3 regions of the Oerskovia enterophila genome follow, and region 1 is predicted to be linked to each of the others. Evidence: riboswitches for the same ligand, from Rfam matches in the RefSeq annotation. Region 1 holds a riboswitch; each other region holds the start of a gene.

Region 1 (7,044 bases):
CGACCGGCAACGAGAAGCTCGAGGCCGAGGGCCACGCCGACCAGGCGAAGGCCAACGTCAAGCAGGCCGGTGACGACGTCAAGGACGCCTTCACCAAGGACTGACCGCAGACGAAGGACGCCCCGGGACCCGTACGGGTCCCGGGGCGTCGCTGTGGACGGGGGAAGTTCTCAGAGGGCGACGGCGGGCGGCAGGGCCGTGACCGAGCCGACGGCCTGACCGGCCGCCTCGGCGACGTGGTCCGCGACCGGCGGGACCACCGACAGGAGCGGCGTGGTCACGGGCTCGCCGGCGGCGGACATCTCGACGGGGCCGAGCACCGGGACGATCCGCGGGCTCGTGATCCGCGCGAGCAGGCCGAGCTCGACGCCCGCCCACTCGTGCGCGAGGATCGAGAAGCACACCGAGTCGGCACGCGTGCCGTCGGGGGCCGTGCGATGACCTCGCATGACGCCCTCCTCGTACGCGCCGAGGCGACGCATCGCGGCGAGCGAGCGCGCGTTGCGCGCGTCCACCCGGAAGCCCACGCGGTGCACGTCCCACGACTCGAACGCATGTCGGAGCAGCAACCATTTCGAGACCGGGTTCACGAGGCTCCCCCACGTGGAACGCGCGTAGAAGGTCCGCCCGATCTCCACGCGCCTGTCGTCGAGCGACAGGTCACGGAAAGCGGTGCTCCCCACCACGAGACCCGAGCCCGCGTCGACGACGGCGAAGGCCGTCAGCGCCCGGGTAGCCCGAGTGTCCTCGATGAAGTTCACCATCCCGACCTCCCCCGCAGGGAGGGTCGTACTCATACCCGCCCACATCGTCGGATCGACGATCTGAGCCAGCGCACCGGCGTGCGCGACAGCCAGGGGTTCGAGGCGGAACCCGTGGCCTTCCAGGACGACATCGTGCTGCACAGCGCATATCAGAACACACGCGGGCGTCGCCGCCAAGACCACGGAGCGGTCGTTCGTGGGCGACGAGGTGACGCACGGGTGAACGTTGCGCTCCGAGGAGTGTCTCCGCAGGTCAGAGGGCCCGTCAGGCCGGCGCCGGACCGCACCCCACGGCGGCCGTGATGTTGCCGACCGCGGCGGTCGCGAACAGCCCGGAGAGCCCTGCGACCTGGAGCAGCGGACGAGGGTCGTCGCTCACGACCCAGCAGCCGTCGACGACCTCGTACCGGGCCTTGGCCCCCTCGCCGACGTAGGCGCGCAGCGCCGCGATCAGGCGCTCGATCTCCTCGCCCGTGGTGCCCACGCCGATCGACGCCCGGATGGCACCGGCCGGGAATCCCAGGCGGGCCAGGAGCGGGTGCGCGCAGAACCGGCCGTCACGCACGCCGATGCCGTGCTCGGCCGACAGGTAGGACGCGACGAGGCCCGCGTCGTGGCCGTCGACCGAGAAGGTCACGACGCCCACGGGGTCCACGGCGTCGGCCCAGGCGCGGACGACGCGCACGCCGTCGATCTCCTCGAGCCCCTCGACGAGACGGGCACGCAGCTCGGTCTCGTGCGCGACCAGCACGCCCGGCTCGAGCGCCGCGAGCGCGTCGCACGCCGAGGCGAGCGCGACCGCGCCGATCACGTTGGGCGACCCGGCCTCGTGCCGCGCCGGGGCGCTCTGCCACGCGGTGCCGTCGAGCGTCACGTTGCGCACCGCGCCGCCCCCGGCGAGGTAGGGCGTCCCGGCGTCGAGCCAGTCGCGGCGCCCCACGAGCGCGCCCGCACCGAACGGCGCGTAGGTCTTGTGGCCCGAGAACGCGACGTAGTCCACGTCGCTCGCGGCGAGCGAGACGCCCCGGTGCGGGACGAGCTGGGCGCCGTCGAGCAGGACCCGCGCTCCGGCGTCGTGCGCCGCGGCGACGACCTCGGCGAGCGGCAGCGACTCGCCCGTGACGTTCGAGGCCCCCGTGATCGCGACGAGCGCGTACGGGAAGCGCGACAGCTCGGCGCGCAGCCCGGACAGGGTCTCGGCGACCGTCGCACCGCCGACCAGGACCGTGGCCCCGCCCGTGCGCTGCCACGGCAGGAGGTTCGCGTGGTGCTCGACGTCCAGCACGAGCACACGGCCCGGCGAACCGTCGGCCTGGGCCGGGACGCAGCCCGCGAGCAGGTTGAGCGAGTCCGTGGTGTTGCGCGTGACGATCGTGACGTCGTCCTCGCGGGCTCCGACGAACGCGCCGATGGTCTGGCGCGCGGCCTCGTAGAGCGCGGTCGACACCTGGGACAGGTAGCCCGCGCCGCGGTGCACGCTCGCGTAGAGCGGCAGGACCTCGTTGACGCGGTCGGCCACGACCTGCAGCGCCGGGGCCGACGCCGCGACGTCGAGGTTGGCGTACGGGACGCTGCGCCCGTCGACGAGGGGGACCAGGGTGTCGCTGCCCACGACGGGCAGCACGGCACACGAGGTAGGGGCTTCGATGACTGCGTGTGCGCTCATGGCACGTCCTCCGGTGGTCGTCGGAGTTCGCCCTGCGGCCCCTCCGCGCTTGCCCCCCTCCTTGTAGAGAGGGACCTGGTCGTCACCCGGGGCACCCCGCCGCGGAGGAGGGTTGCCGGCCAGCAAACCGGGGTTTTGCGCTGGCACTCATGACCTGGTGTCAAGGATGGGCGAGGCCCGCAGAGCGTGTCAACCGGTGGGCACGGCGTCTCGGATGGTGGGCAGAGGGTGCCTGTCAGGCGGGCGAACCCGCTCAGCGAGGCGACGCGTCCGCGAGCGCCTGAATGTGTCGCGCGTCGGCCCGGTACATGGCCGCGTGCTCCCGGAAGTCGTCCCGCCCGGTCGCTGACGCCCTCTCGTCGGTGAAGGCCGCGAGCTCGTCGAGCCGCGCGACCACGACGGTCAGGACCTCGCGACGCGAGTACCGCATCCCGTACGCGGCGACCAGGGCGTCGAGCCGCGCCAACGGGTCCAGCCGCCCGACGACGTCGGCTCCCTCCCCGTCCCCGGCGTCCGCCACGAGGGGCACGAGCCGGTAGCCGAGGTAAGCCAGGTCCCAGATCCGGGGGCCGGGGCTCGCGGTATCGAAGTCGATGAGCCCGACGACGACCCCGTCGCGAAAGACCAGGTTGTACGGGGCGACGTCGTTGTGGCACACGACCTCGGCGGGCTCGTGTGGTGCGCTCTGCCAGACGGGTGGCGCGGGCGCGTCGCCCGCGGCGAGGAAACCGACGCTCGCGTCGTGCACGCGCCGCAGCAGCGCGCCCGCGTCACGGAGCACCGACTCGTCCCAGACCCACAGGGGAAGGGGGTAGTTCGCGACGTCGCCCGGGAGGTAGGACAGGACCTCGCGCCCCTGGTCGTCGGTCCCCAGCGGCTCGGGCACCTCGGTGACGCCGCTCGCCCGCAGGTGCGCCAGGAGGGCCTGGACCGTGGGTGTCCACGGCCCGGCGGTCCGGCGGACCGTGTCACCGCTCCGCACGACGGTCGAGGAGTTGCCCCCGGTCAGGACCTCCTCGGGCGGGCTCTGCTCACGACCGCCTGCCGTGAGATAGAGGGCTTGCGTCGAGGTAGAGGCCCCGAGCCCGCTGTCTCGACGGGAATCCTCTACCTCGTGGCGGCGCGCAGGGTGCTCCATGCGCAGCAACCTATCCCCTGCCCACCCTGCGAGACACCCGTTTCACTCCGTGGGAACGGTGACGTACGATCCGACGCAACCATCCAGAGCGGCTGAGTGACTTGGCACGATGACGCCGCAGCAACCCCCCGGTGACGGGCGAGGGTGCTACCGCCACGACCGATGGAGGATCACCATGAGTGCCCCCGACCGCGCGACCGCTGCACCGGTCCCCGACGCCCGGCCCGCCGCCGGCTACGCCGGCGACATCACGCCCCAGCAGGCGTGGACCCTTCTCCAGGCCGACCCGCACGCCGTCCTCGTCGACGTCCGCACCGACGCCGAGTGGCGCTTCGTCGGCGTCCCCGACCTGTCCTCGACGGGCCGCGAACCGGTCCTGACCCAGTGGGTCACGCTCGACGGCCGGCCCAACCCGTCGTTCGTCACGGACCTCGCTGCGGCCGGCGTGACACCCGAGACCCCCGTCGTGTTCCTGTGCCGCTCGGGAGCCCGTTCGATCGGCGCGGCCAAGGCCGCGACCGCCGCCGGCCTGGGCCCCGCGTACAACGTCCTCGAAGGCTTCGAAGGAGCGCTCGACGGCGCCGGTCACCGTGGTTCCGACGGCTGGCGCGCAGCGGGCCTCCCCTGGAAGCAGTCGTGAGCGCCGGCACCGGGGACGGCGTCCTGCGCATCCCCGCCGGGATCCCGGGCGGCTCGGGCCGCGGCCCGCTGCCCCGCTCGGTGCGGCCCGACACCCTCGCGGTGCGCGGCGGCCACGCTCGCTCCGACTTCGAGGAGACGAGCGAGGCGCTCTTCCTCACGCAGGGCTACGTCTACGGGAGCGCCGCCGAGGCCGAGGCCGCCTTCGCGGGCGAGGTCGACCGCTTCATCTACTCGCGCTACGGCAACCCGACCGTGCACACGTTCGAGGAGCGGCTGCGACTCATCGAGGGCGCCGAGGCCTGCTACGCCACGGCGTCGGGCATGTCCGCGGTCTTCACGTCGCTCGCGGCCCTGGTCGGTTCCGGGTCGCGCATCGTCGCGGCCCGCGCCCTGTTCGGCTCGTCGCTCGTGATCTTCGACGAGATCTTCGCCAAGTGGGGCGTGCGCACCGACTACGTCGACGGTCACGTGCTGTCGCAGTGGGAGGAGGCGTTGTCGACCCCCGCGGACGTCGTCTTCTTCGAGACCCCGTCCAACCCCATGCAGGACGTGATCGACGTGCGCCGCGTGAGCGACCTCGCGCACGCGGCGGGGGCCGTCGTCGTGCTCGACAACGTGTTCGCGACCCCCGTGCTGCAGAAGCCGCTCGAGCTCGGCGCGGACGTCGTCGTGTACTCGGCGACCAAGCACATCGACGGCCAGGGACGCGTGCTCGGCGGCGCAATCCTGGGGTCCGAGGAGTACGTCAAGGGCCCGGTCCAGACCTTCATCCGCAACACCGGACCCTCGCTCAGCGCGTTCAACGCGTGGGTCCTGGTCAAGGGCCTCGAGACCCTGTCGGTGCGCGTCAAGGCCCAGAACACCGCGGCCCTCCAGGTCGCGACCGCGCTCGAGGAGCTGCCCGGCATCACGGCCGTGCGCTACCCGTTCCTCGCCTCGCACCCCCAGGTCGAGCTCGCCAAGGCCCAGCAGAGCGGCGGCGGGACGGTCGTGACGTTCAACCTCGACGTGCCCGGCGCCGACGACCCGGGCACGGACGCCGAGCTCCTCAAGAAGCGCACGTTCCAGTTCCTCGACGCCCTGCAGATCGTGGACATCTCCAACAACCTGGGCGACGCCAAGTCCCTCATCACGCACCCCGCGACCACGACGCACCGCAAGCTGGGCGCGGAGGGCCGTGCCGCCGTCGGGATCGCGGAGACGACCGTGCGCCTGTCGATCGGCCTCGAGGACCCGCTCGACCTGATCGAGGACGTCGAGCAGGCGCTCGCCGCGCGCTGAGCCGCCCGCCGCACCGCTGGGTGCGGAGTTCTTGCGCGAAATGCCCGGCGTGTCGCGCAAGAACTCCGCACCCAGCGACAGCAAGCAGGAATACCCCGACCGCCTCCCGGGGTTGGACCTGGCGATGACTACCTCGCCGCGCCTCTCCGTCCTCGACCTCGTCCCCGTCCGTTCGGGACAGTCAAGCTCCCAGGCCATCGCCGCGTCCCTGGACCTCGTGCGCCTCGCCGACCGCCTCGGCTTCACGCGCTACTGGTTCGCCGAGCACCACAACATGCCAGCGGTCGCCGCGTCCGCCCCGCCCGTCATGATCGCGGCGGCCGCCGCGGTGACCGAACGGATCCGCGTCGGCTCGGGCGGCGTCATGCTCCCCAACCACGCGCCGCTCGTCGTGGCCGAGCAGTTCGCGGTCCTCGAGGCCATGGCCCCGGGACGCGTCGACCTGGGGATCGGCCGGGCGCCCGGCAGCGACCCCGTCGTCACGGCCCTGCTCCGCAGCAGCGGCCCCACGTCCGACGTCGACCGCTTCCCCCAGCACGTCCAGGACATCCGCTCGCTCATGAGCGCCGAGGGCGCCTCGGTCCGCCTCACGAGCGGACAGGTCTACGACGTGCACGCAACCCCGGCCGCCGAGTCCGTGCCGACCGTCTGGCTGCTCGGGTCGAGCGACTACTCGGCACGCCTGGCCGCCGAGCTCGGCCTGCCGTACGTGTTCGCCAACCACTTCTCAGGTCAGGGCATCGACGAGATCCTCGCGCTCTACCGCGACGGCTACCGCCCGTCGCCCGAGCACCCGGCGCCGGAGACGTTCCTGACGGTCAACGTGTCGGTCGCCCCGACGCTCGCCGAGGCCCGTGCGCGCGCGCTGCCCCAGGCCCGCATGATGGCCCGCCTGCGCTCGGGCAAGCCGCTGGGCGCCCAGGAGACGGTCGAGGACGCGGCGTCGACGCCGCTCGACGGGCTCACGTCCCAGATGGCCGACGAGATGCTCGACCGCTGGATCGTCGACGAGCCCCAGGCTGCCGCGCGTCGCGTGCGCGAGCTGGCCGCCCGGCACGGCGTCGACGAGGTCATGGTCGTGCCCGTCGCGGCGTCCCGCGCCGACGAGTCGCTCGACGCGACGCCCGGCCGCACGCAGACGCTCGAGCTGCTCGCGGACGCGCTCGCCTGACGACCGTCCTGTGAACCCGACGCGGCCAGAGCGCACCCGACCGCCCGCCGACGCGGCGCCGTCGGGCGTGCCCGTGCGCGTCACGGACCACGCCTCGGTGCTGCTCGCCCCGAACCCCGGACCCATGACGCTCGACGGGACCAGGTCCTACGTCCTGGCCGCGCCCGGCGCGCGCACGCGCGTGGTCGTCGACCCCGGGCCCGACGACGTCGCTCACCTCTCGGCCCTGGCCGACGGGCCGCGCGTCGAGCTGGTCCTCGTCACGCACCGGCACGCGGACCACACCGCAGGGGCGGCGCGCTTCGCCGAGCTCACCGGGGCGCCCGTCCGGGCGGCCGACCCCGTCCACTGCCACCCCGCGGGGGGCGGGCCGCTCGGCGGG
Region 2 (7,044 bases), on a different contig from region 1:
TGCTGCGCGCGGACCTCGGGGTCCTCGAGGCCCGCGGCCCCGAGCGCCTCGACGGCCTGCGCCCTGGCAGACCTGCGGTCGGCCAGACCGTGGACGAGCAGCACCTCTGCCACCTGGTGGCCGATGCGCTTGACCGGGTCGAGCGAGACCGTGGGGTCCTGCGGGACGAGCCCGATCTGCCGGCCGCGGAACGATCTCAACGCCGCGGGCGAGGCGGTCGCCAGGTCGGTTCCCTGGAAGACGATGCGGCCGTGCGTGACCGCCGCGGACGACGCGAGGAGCTGGACGATCGCGTGCGCGGTCGTGGACTTCCCCGACCCGGACTCGCCGACGACCGCCACGGTCTCGCCGGGGAGCACGTCGAACGAGACGTCCTGGACGGCCGCGACCGTCCCGCGGCGCGTGCGGTACTCGACCGCCAGGCTGTCGATGCGCAGCAGCGGTGCGCTCCGGTCCGTGCTCATCGGTTCCGCCGTCCTTCGGTGTCGAGGGCTCGCGAGATGCGGTTGGCCGAGAGGACCGTCAGCACGATCGCGAGCCCGGGGAGGGTCGTGAGCCACCAGGCGTTGCGCAGGAAGTCACGTCCGGTCGAGACGAGCTGACCCCACTCGGGGGCAGGCGGCGGCGCCCCGTAGCCCAGGAAGCTGAGGGACGAGACCGCCAGGATCGCGGTGCCGAGCTCGAGGGTCGCGAGGACCACGACGGGCCCGGCCGAGTTCGGCAGGACGTGCCGCAGCAGCACGCGGTGCCAGCGGTTCCCCGACGCCTGCGCGGCCTCGACGAACACCGAGCTGCGGACGCGCACGACCTCGGACCGCATGATGCGGGCGACGCTCGCGACGCTCGCGAGCCCCACCGCGATCGCGACGTTCACGGTGCCGAACCCGAGGACCGTGACGAGCGCGAGCGAGAGCAGCAGGCTCGGGATCGCGAGCAGGACGTCGGCGACCCGCATGACGGCGTCGTCGACCCAGGAGCCGAAGAACCCCGCGAGCAGGCCCAGCGTCGAGCCGACGACGAGCCCGAGGCCGACCGCGATGAGCGAGGCCTGGAGCGTGAGCGCCGTGCCGTGGACCACCCGGGAGTAGAGGTCGCGGCCGAGCTGGTCGGTCCCGAACCAGTGCTCGGCCGACGGCGGCTGGAGCTTGTCGGCCGGCACCCCGGTCAGCGGGTCGGAGTGCGCGAGCAGCGTCGGGGCGAAGGCAGCCACCAGGACGACGACGATCCAGACCACGGCCGCGAGCAGCCCGGGCCGCCGGACCACGAAGCCCAGGCCCGCCACGAGGCTCGCGAGTCCACGGACGCGGCCGGGCGGCAGGTCCGCGGACGAGGGCCGCTGGAGGCCGGGCGTGGTGCCGTCGACGGCATCGGCCTCCGGCAGGACGCTCTGCTCGTGCGGGGCGAGGGCGGTGTCGGTCATGCTGCACCTCCGTGAAGGACGGCGACCTCGGGGGTCGACGATCTGGTGGGTACGGTCTGGTCCTCGGGGGTGGCGGCCCCTCCCCCGGGCGTCGCCCCAGGCGTGGTCGCGCCTCGGCGACGTCCCGTCACCACGCGGGGATCGAGCAACGGGTAGGCCAGGTCGACGAGCAGGTTGGACACGACGAACACGACGGCGGCGAAGATCACGATGCCCTGCACGACCGGGATGTCCTGGGTCTGCACCGCGGACGCGGTCACGCGGCCGAGTCCCGGTCGGGAGAACACCGTCTCGGTGACGACCGTGCCGGAGAGCAGCTGCCCGACGATCAGGCCGGTCATCGTCAGCGCGGGCAGCGCGGCGTTGCGCAGGGCGTGCGAGAAGAACACCCTCGGGCGCCCGGCTCCCTTGGCCCACACCGCGTCGATGTAGGGCTCGCGCAACGTGGTGGCCAGGCTCTTGGACAACAGCTGGGCGATCGTCGCCCCCGTGGGCACGGCGAGCGTGATCGCGGGCAGGACGATCGAGGCGAACCCCTTGTTCCCCATCGCGGGGAAGATCGGCAGCGTGAAGGAGAACCACTGGATGAGCAGGAGGCCGAACCAGAAGGCGGGGATCGCGACCCCGAGCGGCGGCAGCCCGAGGAGCAGCTGCCCGAGACCGCGGAACCGGGTGTAGGTGGCCGCGACGGCCAGCCCTCCGCCGAGCACCACCGCGAGCAGCAGACCGGCCGCGGCGATCTGCACGGTCGGTGGGATCGCCTCGACGATGAGGTCCGCGGCGGGGCGCCCCGTGCTGATCGACTGGCCGAGGTCGCCACGGAAGAGCCCAGCGAGCTGCGAGAAGTACTGGACCACGAGCGGGCGGTCGAGGCCGTGCTCTGCCCTGAGCGCATCGAGCTGCTCGGGGGTGATGTCGTTGGCGTCTGCCCCGGCCATGAGCTGGGCCGGGTCGCCAGGCAGGGCGTAGAGCACGATGAAGGACACCGTGTAGGCGGCCCAGAGCACGCCGACCGCCTGGGCCAGTCGCGTCGCGAGATAGCGTCCCATGGTGGTTCTCCTCCTCCGTCAGGCGCCGACGGCGACGGCGGCGGCGGTCCGCTCGACGAGCGGCGATCCCGGCACGGTCGAGCCGGCCGTTCCCGCACGGTCCGTGGCCGGCGCCCAGCCGAGGGCCGGGGCGACGAGCGTCGCGACGTCGTGCAGGATCTGCTCGTACTCCTCGTCGCTGAGCTCGTAGGGCAGCTCGAGGCGCAGCTCGCTGACCTCGCCCACGACGGCGTCCGCCACGAGCCGCTCGAGGATCTCCTCGCTGGGCCCCACGAGATCGGGCGCGAAGAGCGTCCGGCGCTCGCCCTGCGGGGCGAGGGTCCGGGCTCGGCGCGACTCCTCGAAGGCTCGGTAGCGTCGGCGCGACGAGGCGTCGGCGCTGTCGGTCGGCACGATGACCCGCCCGAGCGCGACCCGCGTGGGCCGCCCGTCGCCGCGCCCCGCGCGGTAGGCGGCGAGGTTCGCGAGCTGGGCGGTGACGAAGTCGTCCGACTCCTCGCCTGCCACGATGTTGCCGGTCAGGAGGTTGAGCCCGTTGCGCGCGGCCCACTCGGTCGACCGGCGCGAGCCGGCGCCGTACCAGAGGCGGTCGACGAGCCCCGGGCTGTGCGGCTGCAGCCGGGGCCGCTGGACGTTCCCGGGCGAGTGCACCACGGTGTCCTCGTCGCCGATGAAACCGCCCGACAGGTTGGCCGCGAGCCGCTCGATGCGTGCGTGCGAGAAGTCGTGGGACTCCCAGTCCCCGTCGAAGACCAGGTCACCGATCAGGTCGGCGTGCGGCGGACGGCCCGCGCTCAGGCCCACCTGGAGGCGCCCCTGCGCGAGGACGTCGGCGGTCGAGAGGTCCTCCCCGAGGCGGAACGGGCTCTCGTACCCGATCGGGATGACGCCGGTCCCCAGCTCGATCGTGCTCGTGCGCTGGGACGCCGCTGCGAGGAAGACGGTCGCCGACGAGATCCCGTGCTCGAGGTGCCGCTGGCGGACCCACGCTCCGTCGAACCCCCAGGCCTCGGCGCGCTCGAACAGCCGCAGCGTCGCCTCGAGACCGCTGGCGGGGTCGTCGTCCGGGAAGTTCCCGGGGGTGAGGAAGGCCAGCGAGGAGATCGCCGGGGTGCTCTGGCTCACGATGGTGCGTCCTTCGGTCGGACGACGTGCGGGTCCCGCCCGTCCCCGGGCACGCCACAGGAACCCGTGGACGGGGGTCGTTCGTCACGTCGTGTGCTTACCGCGACCTGTCGGCGCGGTCAGGTCCTGCCCGGAGCACCCCGTCACATCGAAGGGTTGCTGGCCAGCGAGCCGGGTCTTGGCGCTGGCGCTCTTCACCTGCCGCACAGGAAAGCCTCCCGGCGCCGTGCAGTCAAGGAGTGAGAGCGGCGTCCCACTCCATGAGACAACGCAAACGAGAGACGGGGCCCGGAGACCGTTCCAGGTCTCCGGGCCCCGTCGTGGGACCGAGCGCTGCGGCGCGCTGCAGTGCGCCGCGAGCCGCCCTCAGGACGCCTTGCGCCTGCGCCCCACGAGCACCAGGTCGTCGCGGTGCACGACCTCGCGGTCGTAGCCCTCGCCGAGCTTGTCGCGCAGCTCGTGCGTCGAGCGACCGAGGAGGTCGGGGATGTCGGTCGAGTCGAAGGCCACGAGGCCGCGCGCGATCACGCGCCCGTCGGGCGCGACGAGCTCGACGGGGTCGCCCGCGTCGAAGTCGCCCGTGACCCCGACCACGCCCGCGGGCAGCAGCGAGGCCCTCCCGCCCAGGACCGCGGTCACGGCCCCCTCGTCGAGCTCGAGGCGCCCCCGCGTGCGCGCGGCGTGCGCGAGCCACAGGCGTCGGCGCGTGGTGCGCTTGCCCGTCACGGCGAACCAGGTCCCGACCTCGCGCCCGGCGAGCGCGCCCTCGGCGTTCGCGGCCTTGGTCAGCACGACCGGGATGCCCGAGCCGGTCGCGATGCGCACGGATTCGAGCTTGGTGAGCATGCCGCCCGTCCCGACCGAGCTGCCGCGCCCCGTGACCTCGATGCCCTCGAGGTCGAGCGGCGAGCGGACCTCGCGGATGCGCTGGGTGCCGGGGCGCGAGGGCGGGCCGTCGTAGAGCCCGTCGACGTCGGTCAGCAGCACCATGACGTCGGCGCGGACCAGGTGCGAGACGAGCGCCGCGAGGCGGTCGTTGTCGCCGAAGCGGATCTCGTCGGTCGCGACCGCGTCGTTCTCGTTGACGACGGGCACGACGCCCAGGTCGAGGAGCCGCTCGAGCGAGCGCTGCGCGTTGCGGTAGTGCCCGCGGCGGATGGTGTCCTCGGCCGTGAGGAGGACCTGCCCCACGCGGATGCCGTACTCGGCGAACGCCTGGGCGTACCGGGCGACCAGGAGGCCCTGGCCCACCGAGGCCGCGGCCTGGGCCGTGGCGAGGTCGCGTGGTCGGGCGCTGAGGCCGAGCGGACCGATCCCCGCCGCGATCGCCCCGGACGTCACGAGCACGACCTGCCCGCCCGCGGCGTGCCGCGCGGCGATGACGTCGACGAGCGCGTGCAGGGCCGGGACGCTGAGGTGCCCGTCCGGTCCGGTGAGCGAGGAGGAGCCGATCTTGACGACGACCCGGTGGGCCGTGGCGACCTGGGAGCGTGCGGAGAGCGCATTCACCGGGACATCATCGCGCGCCGGGCGCCCGGGCGCGGAGTCATGTCACCGTGTGACACCCCGGGGTGAGACGGCATGGACCCCGCCGCGCCGTGGTGTCAGAACTGCACCGGCGCATGGCCCGGTGCACTTCTGACAGCTTCTCCAGCGTGAGCCCGCCCGACGACGTCGCCCACCTCCCGCTCCCGTCCCACCCGGGCGGTGGTCGTCGCTCGACCGGTACGCCACAGGGCGGGCACGACCCGAGGGGCCGTACCCGCCCTGCGGGCGGACGTCGTGGGCGACAGCACCGGCGCGGGAGTCGGAGGTCGGGGCACCCGACCGCTCGGCCCGTCGCTGCGGCACCGTGTCCGGAGGTCAGTCCTTCTCGGGGTCCGTCCAGTGACCGGACTCGCGCTCGGTCCAGAGCTCTGCGCGGGCCTCGGCCTTGGCGTCCATGCGCTCGTTGTACTCGCGACGCTTGTCGTTGCGCGTGGGGCGCGAGTGGTCGTCGAAGCGCAGGTCGGTGCCGCGGGGTCCGCCGAGGTGCTCGGAGCCGGTGATGAGCGTGGGCTCCCAGTCGAAGACCACGGCGTTCTTCTCGGACCCGATCCGCACCTCGTCGCCGGCGACCGCCCCGGCCTTGAAGAGCTTCTCCTCGACGCCCAGGCGGGCGAGACGGTCCGCGAGGTAGCCGACGGCCTCCTCGTTCGCGAAGTCGGTCTGACGGACCCAGCGCTCGGGCTTGGCACCGCGGACCTCGAAGTAGAACGTGCCGTCGCCCGCGTTCTTGTGGGTGACCGTGAACCCGGCGTCGTCGACGGCCTTGGGGCGCAGGATCGTGCGCACCGGAGCGGGCGCGGGGGTCTCGCGGCGCGCCGTGTCGACGAGCCCGGCGAGCGCGTAGGTCAGCTGGCGCAGGCCCTCGTGGCTCGCTGCCGAGATCTCGAAGACCTGCAGGCCGCGGGCCTCGAGGTCGGGGCGGACCAGGTCGGCGAGCTCGCGCGCCTCGGGCACGTCGATCTTGTTGAGCACGACGAGGCGCGGGCGCTCGTTGAGCGGGAGCCCGCCCACGACGCCCGAACCGTCGAGGTCGCCCGAGTAGGCGGCCAGCTCGGCCTCGAGGGCCTCGAGGTCCGAGATGGGGTCGCGGCCCGGCTCGAGCGTCGCGCAGTCGAGCACGTGCACGATCACGGCCGTGCGCTCGATGTGTCGCAGGAACTCGAGCCCGAGCCCCTTGCCCTCGCTCGCACCGGGGATGAGGCCCGGGACGTCGGCGACCGTGAAGCGCACGTCGCCGGCCTGGACCACGCCGAGGTTCGGGACGAGGGTCGTGAACGGGTAGTCGGCGATCTTGGGTCGTGCGGCCGAGATCGCGGCGACGAGCGAGGACTTGCCCGCGCTCGGGAAGCCGACGAGCGCGACGTCCGCGATCGACTTGAGCTCGAGGACGAAGTCGACCTCCTCGCCGGGCTCGCCCAGGAGAGCGAAGCCCGGGGCCTTGCGGCGAGGGGAGGCGAGGCCGTGGTTGCCCAGGCCGCCGCGGCCACCGGCGGCGGCGACGTACTCGGCCCCCTCGCCGATGAGGTCGGCCAGCACGTTCCCCTGACGGTCCTTGACCACGGTGCCGTCGGGCACGCGCAGGATCAGGTCCTCACCGTTGGCACCTTCCCGGTAGTCGCCCTTGCCCTGGGTCCCGGACGCGGCGTGCCGGTGCGGCGAGTGGTGGAACTCGAGGAGCGTCGTGGTCTGCGTGTCGACGACGATCCGCACGCTCCCACCGTCCCCACCCTTGCCGCCGTCGGGGCCGGCGAGCGGCTTGAACTTCTCCCGACGGATGGAGGCGCAGCCGTTTCCGCCGTCACCGCCGGAGGCGTGCAGAACGACGCGGTCGACGAACGTGGCCATGGAAAGGGTCCTCTCGAGCGGGGGGAAGAACACCAGGAGGGGCGCACCGCGTCGGTG
Region 3 (7,044 bases), 420 kb from region 1:
CCCGAGCGGCGAGTACGCCTCGACCGCGATGCCCGCGGCGAGCGTCGCGGCCTGCGTGGCGCGCTGCTGGTACGTCGGGTGGACCTCGATCTGGTTGACGGCGGGCACCACGTCGGTCTCGGCGAGGAGCCGCGCGAGGTGGTCGGGCAGGAAGTTGGACACGCCGATCGCGCGCGCCGCGCCGTCGGCGTAGAGCTTCTCGAACGCCCGCCAGGTCTCGACGTAGAGGTCCTTGCTGGGGACCGGCCAGTGGATCAGGTACAGGTCGACGACCTCGAGGTCGAGGGCCTCGCGCGAGTCCTCGAAGGCCTGGAGGGCGGACTCGAACCCCTGGTCGCCGTTGCGCAGCTTCGTCGTCACGAAGACCTCGTCACGGTGCAGCCCGCTCGCGCGCAGAGCCGCGCCGACCCCGGCCTCGTTGTAGTAGCCGGCCGCGGTGTCGATGTGCCGGTAGCCCGCCTCGAGCGCCTCCTCGACGTTCTGCTGGGTCGCGTCGTCGGGCACCTTGAAGACGCCGAGGCCGACCTGCGGGACGGTGACGCCGTTGTTCAGCACGACGCCGGGGACCTGGGAGGGAGAGACCATCACTCAGTTCTACCCCGCGCGCGGCGGTGGGCACCACCCGCCACGTGGCGGGTGGTGCCGCCTCGCACGCCTCGAGGGGCGACTGCGGCCGGGTACGTGACGCGTGCGCGGCGCGTGAAGGTCGTGGAGCCCCTGGGGCGGCCGTGCGAGGGATCGAGGCGGACGCTGTGGCGCTCGCCTCATCGGCCCGTCCGGGCGCGACGCGCACCGTCCCTGCGTGGCACGGTGGCCTGATGTCCCCGCACGCCTCCCCGTCCCGCGGTCTGCCGCCGGGCGGTTCCTCCCCTGCGCGCCCGCAGAACCGGGTCGTCCGGGTCGTCGCCGTCCTCGTCGCCCTGCTGGTCGTCGCCGCGGGCGTCACGTTCTTCCTGACGCGCGCGTCCGCACAGCCGTCGGCACAGCCCTCGCCCACCCCGTCACCGACCGCGACCCCGGTCCCCGCCGAGCGGGTGGACCCGCCTGCGGTGCTCGACCCGACGTTGGTCGAGAACCTCGAGATCCACCAGGAGTCGACCGCGGACACGGGCGACGCCCGCTCGATCTCGACCGTCGCGATCCCTGGCGAGCGCTCGCTCGCGCGGGCGTTCGGTCGCTTCGTCGACGCGACGACGCAGGCCTACGAGGCCGCGGTCGACCCCGCCGCGACGGGCAACGAGCTCAACGTCGGCTGGGACCTGGTGCTCGCGCAGGGCGACGTGCTGGGCGTGCACGCCTCGACCTACGCCTTCACGGGCGGGGCGAACGGGGAGGTCGGCAGCCAGACGTTCTACACCGACCTCCCGCGCGCGACCACGACGTGGTCGGCCGACCTGCTCACCGCGGACGGCCGCAAGCAGGCCGCGGAGTGGGTAGGAGCGGCGCTCACGGCCGCGGGGCTGGGGTTCGGCGAGCCTGTGCCGTCGTCGGAGGACACGTTCCGGGACGTCCGTCTCGGGCCCGACGGCGCAGCGACCCTGGTCTTCTCGCCCGGCCTGGTCTCGGCACGGGCCGACGGGGAGCTCGCCGTGCGGCTCGAGCCGGACGCGACCCGGTCCGTCCTGTCGGCCGTCGGCAAGCAGCTTGCCGAGGTCGCGGCGAGCGGTGCGCCGTTCGTGGGGATCGCCCCGCCCCCTGTCGAGGAGCCGCCCGTGGCCGCACCGCCCCCCGCCTCGCCCGACGCGCCGGACTGCTCGGTGCTCAAGTGCATCGCCCTGACCTTCGACGATGGCCCCGGCAGGTACACGTCCCAGCTCCTCGACACCCTGGCCGAGAAGCAGGCCAGGGCCACGTTCTTCCTCGTCGGGCGGTCGGTCCAGGCGAACCCCGACCTGGTGCGCCGCGAGGTCGCGGAGGGGCACGCCGTCGGGAACCACACGTGGTCCCACCCCGACCTGTCGAAGCTCGGCACCGACCAGATCTCGCAGGAGCTGCAGTCGACCGCGGACGCGGTCGAGGCCGCGTCGGGCGTCCGACCCACGCTCGTACGGCCCCCGTACGGCGCGACGAGCGATACTGTGACGAGTGTCCTCTCCCAGCGCAACGAGCCGGCGATCCTGTGGAACGTCGACACCGAGGACTGGAAGAACAAGGACTCGGCCATGACCTCGGAGCGGGCCCTCGCAGGTGCCCGACCTGGGGCGATCCTGCTGATGCACGACATCCACGCCTCGACCGTGTCGGCCGTGCCCGGCATCGTGGACAGCCTGCGGGCTGCTGGTTACACGCTCGTGACCGTGCCCGATTTGCTCGGTCATGACCTGGTTGGGGGACACAAGTACTTCAATCGTTAGCAACAGGGGTAGCACAGTCGGAGTAACCCCTGTACCGTTACCGGTGAGATTGCAGTGCCTCGCTTGTCCTTGCGCAACGGCCCCATGCCACCGCGAACCTTGTTACCCAAGAGTTGACGACGAACACCGTGATGTTCGGCTCCAGATCATGGAGCTGTTTGAAACTCTAGAAGGAGATCCCCATGGCATTGGGAACCGTGAAGTGGTTCAACGGCGAGAAGGGCTACGGCTTCATCGCACCTGAGGACGGCAGCGCCGACGTGTTCGCGCACTACTCCGCCATCCAGACGCAGGGCTTCCGCTCGCTCGAGGAGAACCAGCGCGTCGAGTTCGACGTGACGCAGGGCCCCAAGGGCCCGCAGGCGGAGAACATCCGCCCGCTCTGATCTCACTCGCCTCCGGGCGTAGCTGATCATTGAACGAGTGCCCCCGACCGGTTCGCCGGTCGGGGGCACTCGTGCGTCCAGGACCAGGTACCCCTGTGCCTGGTCCTGGACGCCGTGGTAGAACTGAGAACGGTCCAGAGGACCAGCGAACCGCCCTCCGGCGTGCTGGTCCGGCAACCGCGCGACGCGCACGGTGCTCCCGGAGGAAGACCCGCCCCCACGCCCGTGGGGGAAGAGCGAGCAGCCCCACGCCGCAGCGCTCGTCCTCGTGCCCCTCGCCCTGGGCTTCGCCCGGGTGGGTGCCCGCACGCGGGTGAGCTCCGCCGTCGGGCCGGAGAGAAGGAGCACCATGGCCCAGCACGTCATGGAACGCCGGGCGAGCACCGCCCCCTGTCCCGTACCGACCGTGTGCGACCGGTACGACACCGGGCACCTCCTGCACCCCGTCCACGCACGCATGCTGGGCAACCGGCCCTGGGGCTGGCGTGACGGCACGGTCCGCGCGGTGCGACCGGTCGACGGAGGCGTCGAGGTCGTCGTCGAGTACACGACGGGTGAGGGGGCGTGCCGCGTGTGGCACCACACGGGGCTCGACCTGGCCGACGGGCTGACCGTGCGCGTGCACGAGCAGTACCACGCGCTCGAGCTCGCGGGACAGCCGCTCAACGTCCGGCTCCTGGGTGGGGTGGGCTGCGTGCCGGAGCCCGCTCCCCGCTGAGTGCATGGTTCGGCAGCGGCTCGCCGGGCGTGTCGCTGCCGAACCACGCACTCGACGGAACGGAGGGGCGGCGAACCGCGTTGAACCGGTGAGGGCACCCGCCCTCGACGGTTCGACCAGAAGGACACGCTCATGGGATTCCTCGACCGCCTCCTCGGCCGCACCCCGCAGGACGAGGGGATGCCGCGCCGCCACGCGACCTACGACGGCCACGAGTCCCCCGTGTACGGCACCCCGCCCCCCGCTCCGACGGGTCCGGGGCGCAGCGAGGACGACGTCGCGATCGACCGCTACCGCTACCTGCTGCGCACGGCTCCCCCCGAGGCCGTCGAGCAGGCGCACACCGAGGCGTTCGAGCGGCTCACGCCCGAGCAGCGGCGCCGTGTGCTCACCGACCTCGGCGAGAACCTGCCGCCCGCCGAGCGTGCGACCTCCGACGACCCGCAGTCGCTCGCCCGCATGGCGACCCGCGCCGAGATGCGCAATCCCGGCACGCTCGAGCGGTCGTTCGGCGGCCGGCAAGGGGTCGGCGGCCCGGGCGGGCCCGGCATGGGCTCGATGATCGGCTCGAGCATGCTCGGCACCATCGCGGGCGTCGTGATCGGCTCCGCGGTCGCCAACATGATGTTCGGCCCGATGTTCGGCGACCCGACCGCGAACCTCGCGAGCGACGGCGGGGCGGGCGGCGAGGGGGATCCCGGGGCGACCGAGGCCGACCCTGGAGCGGGCGACACGGGCGGAGAGGTCACCGAGGCCGGAGGGGACCTCGGCGGTGACTTCGGTGGGTTCGGCGACTTCGGTGGTGGGGACTTCGGAGGGTTCGGGGACTTCTGAGCCCTGACCCGCCGTCGAGTGCGTGATGCGGCAGCGACTCGCCCGGCGTGTCGCTGCCGCATCACGCACTCAGCGGAAGCTCGGCCGCTACCGAGCGGCCCCCGACTGGCACAGCCCGATGAACGCGCCCAGCTCGGCGAGCTCCTCGGGGTGCTGCGGCAGGTAGTCGGTGAGCCGGTGCGAGCGGACCACGACGGCGCACCACTGGCCCCGCGAGACCGCGACGTTCACGCGGTTGCGCGACAGCAGGAACTCCATGCCGCGCGGCACGTCCTCACGCGCCGAGGCCGTCATCGAGACGATCGCGACGGGCGCCTCCTTGCCCTGGAACTTGTCGACCGTGCCCACGCGCACGTCCCCCAGCCCTGCGGCCTGGAGCGCGTGCCGCACGGTCCAGACCTGCGCGTTGTAGGGGGCCACGACCACGAAGTCGTGCTGGTCGAGCGGGCGCGAGCCGGTGGGGGCCCCAGCGTGGGAACCTGCGGCACCCCCACCCCGCCCGCCCGGGTACCAGGTGGTCCCGAGCAGCGCCTGGACCTGGCGCACGATCTCCTGGGCCTCCTCGACCGAGGAGACCGCGTTCCCGGCGTGCTCGACCTCGACCACGTGCACGCCGGGCTCGACCCCCACGAGCAAGCGTTCGCCCGCGGCCGCCTCGGCGTGCAGCAGGCCCTCGTACGCGAGCTCGGACACCGCGTCGCACAGCGCCGGGTGCATGCGCCAGGACCGCGCGAGGAAGTAGCCGTACTCCGGTGGCAGCACGTCGTGCCCTCCGCCGGCACGGGTCAGCCAGCCGAGGGCCGACTGGTCGACCGGCTCGGGGTGCTGCCCCTGCGAGACCTGCGGGAGCTGCTGCGGGTCGCCCAGGAGCAGGAGCCGCTGCGCGGCCCGCGAGACCGCGACGGTGTTCGCGAGCGAGAACTGCCCGGCCTCGTCGATCACGAGCAGGTCGAGCTCGCCGTCGCCGAACCGCTCGACGTGCGCGAAGTCCCAGGCCGTCCCGCCGATCACACCGGGACCTTCCGCGACGAAGGCCGAGGTCTGCGCGGAGTCCACGAGCCGCCAGGGGACGAGCCGCGAGCCCTCGGGCAGGTCCGCCGCGGCGACGTCGTCGGCCAGGCCGGAGCCCACGTCGCGCCCGACCCTCGACACGTCGCGCCCCTTGGGACCCGAGGCCTTCTTGCCCACGCGGTCCGCAGCGACGCCGCCCTTGCTGATGACTCCCGCGAGGACGTTCTCGACGACGTCGTGCGACTGCGCCACCACGCCCACGCGCCAGCCCTCGGCGACGAGGCGTCCGATCACCTTCGAGGCGAGGTGGGTCTTCCCGGTGCCGGGAGGGCCCTGGACGCCGAGGTACGACCCGTCGAGGTCGCGGACGGCGTCCGTGACGGCGTCGATGTACCGCTCGGGGCCGTCCGCGAGGGCCGGGAGCGGGCCGCCCGACGACGTGCGCGGCGGGCACCTGCGCAGCAGGTCGAGCGCAGGGTGGTCGGGAAGCACCAGCGGGGCCTCGACCCCACCGGGGTTCTGCCCCTGCACGAGCGTCGCGAGCGCCCGGATCGAGGCCTCCTGCTGCGGTGTGGGCAGCACCTGGCCCACCGTCAGCGCCATGGGCAGCACGTCGTGCGTGGCAGCCCCCTTGGGGACGGGCATCCGCACGTCGAGGACGTCGACCTCCCGGCCGCTCGCGAGCCGCCCGCGCTCGACGCCGTGCACGCGCACGCTCCCCGTCGACCAGCGCACCGCGCCGTGCGCGGGCTCGATCCCGTCGGGAGCGGGCCCCTCGAAGAGCGCGGTCGCGCCCTCGTAGCCCGCCTTGAGCTCGGTGCCGTCGGGCAGCTCGCCGAAGAGCCGCAGACGACGCGACGGGTTGCTGCGCGGCGTCGCCCGGGCCCAGTCCTCGATCACCTCGGCCCGCTCGACGACGAAGTACGACCGGGGCGTCTGCCACTCGTCCACGGGGTCCTTCAGCCGGGAGAAGTACTCCTGCCAGAAAGGCTTGGCCTCGCGCCAGTAGTACCCGACCCCTGCGCCGAGGAGCGCGACGGCCTCCTCGTCGTCGGTCCGCCCGGCCCCCGAGCGGCCGTCCACGCCGCCCGCGAGCCCCCGCACGTCGAGCTCGACCTGCTCGGCCTCGGCGCGCTTGGCCCGGCGCGCCACCTCGGCGTCGCTGAGCTCGAGGGCGGGCGGCAGGTCGTCCTCCCACCCGTTGCCCGCCGGGGGCGTCGTCCGTACGTCGCTCGTCGCGGGGGCCGTGCGTCCGGCGAGGCCCAGCAGGAACTCGTGCAGCCGCAGGGTCGAGAGGCAGTCGTACTCGTTGTAGTCGGCGATGCCGCGCAGCAGCCTGGCCGCCTCCTCGTCGTCGCCCGCGTCGCGCGCGGCGCACCAGGTCGCGTAGGCCACGACCGACGCGGCGGCGTCGGTCACGTCGCCGCCGCGGAGCTGGTCGCCCATGTACAGCGGTTCGAGCTTCTTGATCGAGTACGACGGCGCCGAGACCTTGAGCGAGTGGCGCACGGTCGCGTAGAGGTCGACGAGCACGCCCTGGCGCAGGAGGTCGTCGACCTCCTGCTCGTAGACCCCGTGGCGGGCCGCGATCGACAGCAGGTGGGTCTTCTCGTACGACGCGTAGTGGTAGACGTGCAGCCCGGGGTACTGGGCGCGTCGCTTGGCCAGGTAGTCGACGAAGTCGACGAGCGCCTGCTTCTCCTGCTCCAGGTCGTGCGCCCAGAACGCGTGGAAGGGTGGC

Evidence for each region. A riboswitch is a leader RNA that binds a small molecule or an ion and turns the genes downstream of it on or off. The one in region 1 is predicted to bind S-adenosylmethionine.
Region 2: it holds a riboswitch for S-adenosylmethionine, as region 1 does, so the genes downstream of both, ACIPWA_RS11830 (LLM class flavin-dependent oxidoreductase) here and ACIPWA_RS13935 (aminotransferase class V-fold PLP-dependent enzyme) in region 1, are expected to answer to the same signal.
Region 3: it holds a riboswitch for S-adenosylmethionine, as region 1 does, so the genes downstream of both, ACIPWA_RS15610 (hypothetical protein) here and ACIPWA_RS13935 (aminotransferase class V-fold PLP-dependent enzyme) in region 1, are expected to answer to the same signal.

What each region holds. Positions count from the first base shown of each region.
Region 1 is NZ_JBIVFZ010000004.1:193,833-200,876, forward strand. It holds gene ACIPWA_RS13925 (CsbD family protein) at 1-104, shown strand, start outside; gene ACIPWA_RS13930 (GNAT family N-acetyltransferase) at 171-947, opposite strand; gene ACIPWA_RS13935 (aminotransferase class V-fold PLP-dependent enzyme) at 1,030-2,430, opposite strand; SAM riboswitch class IV at 2,471-2,585, opposite strand; gene ACIPWA_RS13940 (phosphotransferase enzyme family protein) at 2,684-3,568, opposite strand; SAM riboswitch class I at 3,645-3,737, shown strand; gene ACIPWA_RS13945 (rhodanese-like domain-containing protein) at 3,744-4,208, shown strand; gene ACIPWA_RS13950 (O-succinylhomoserine sulfhydrylase) at 4,232-5,491, shown strand; gene ACIPWA_RS13955 (LLM class flavin-dependent oxidoreductase) at 5,616-6,662, shown strand; gene ACIPWA_RS13960 (MBL fold metallo-hydrolase) at 6,730-7,044, shown strand, end outside.
Region 2 is NZ_JBIVFZ010000003.1:556,522-563,565, forward strand. It holds gene ACIPWA_RS11815 (dipeptide ABC transporter ATP-binding protein) at 1-464, opposite strand, end outside; gene ACIPWA_RS11820 (ABC transporter permease) at 461-1,420, opposite strand; gene ACIPWA_RS11825 (ABC transporter permease) at 1,417-2,469, opposite strand; gene ACIPWA_RS11830 (LLM class flavin-dependent oxidoreductase) at 2,488-3,594, opposite strand; SAM riboswitch class IV at 3,683-3,793, opposite strand; gene proB (glutamate 5-kinase) at 3,961-5,103, opposite strand; gene obgE (GTPase ObgE) at 5,458-6,987, opposite strand.
Region 3 is NZ_JBIVFZ010000004.1:616,741-623,784, forward strand. It holds gene ACIPWA_RS15595 (aldo/keto reductase) at 1-585, opposite strand, end outside; gene ACIPWA_RS15600 (polysaccharide deacetylase family protein) at 819-2,354, shown strand; gene ACIPWA_RS15605 (cold-shock protein) at 2,537-2,740, shown strand; SAM riboswitch class IV at 2,872-2,983, shown strand; gene ACIPWA_RS15610 (hypothetical protein) at 3,090-3,458, shown strand; gene ACIPWA_RS15615 (hypothetical protein) at 3,591-4,292, shown strand; gene ACIPWA_RS15620 (TM0106 family RecB-like putative nuclease) at 4,380-7,044, opposite strand, start outside.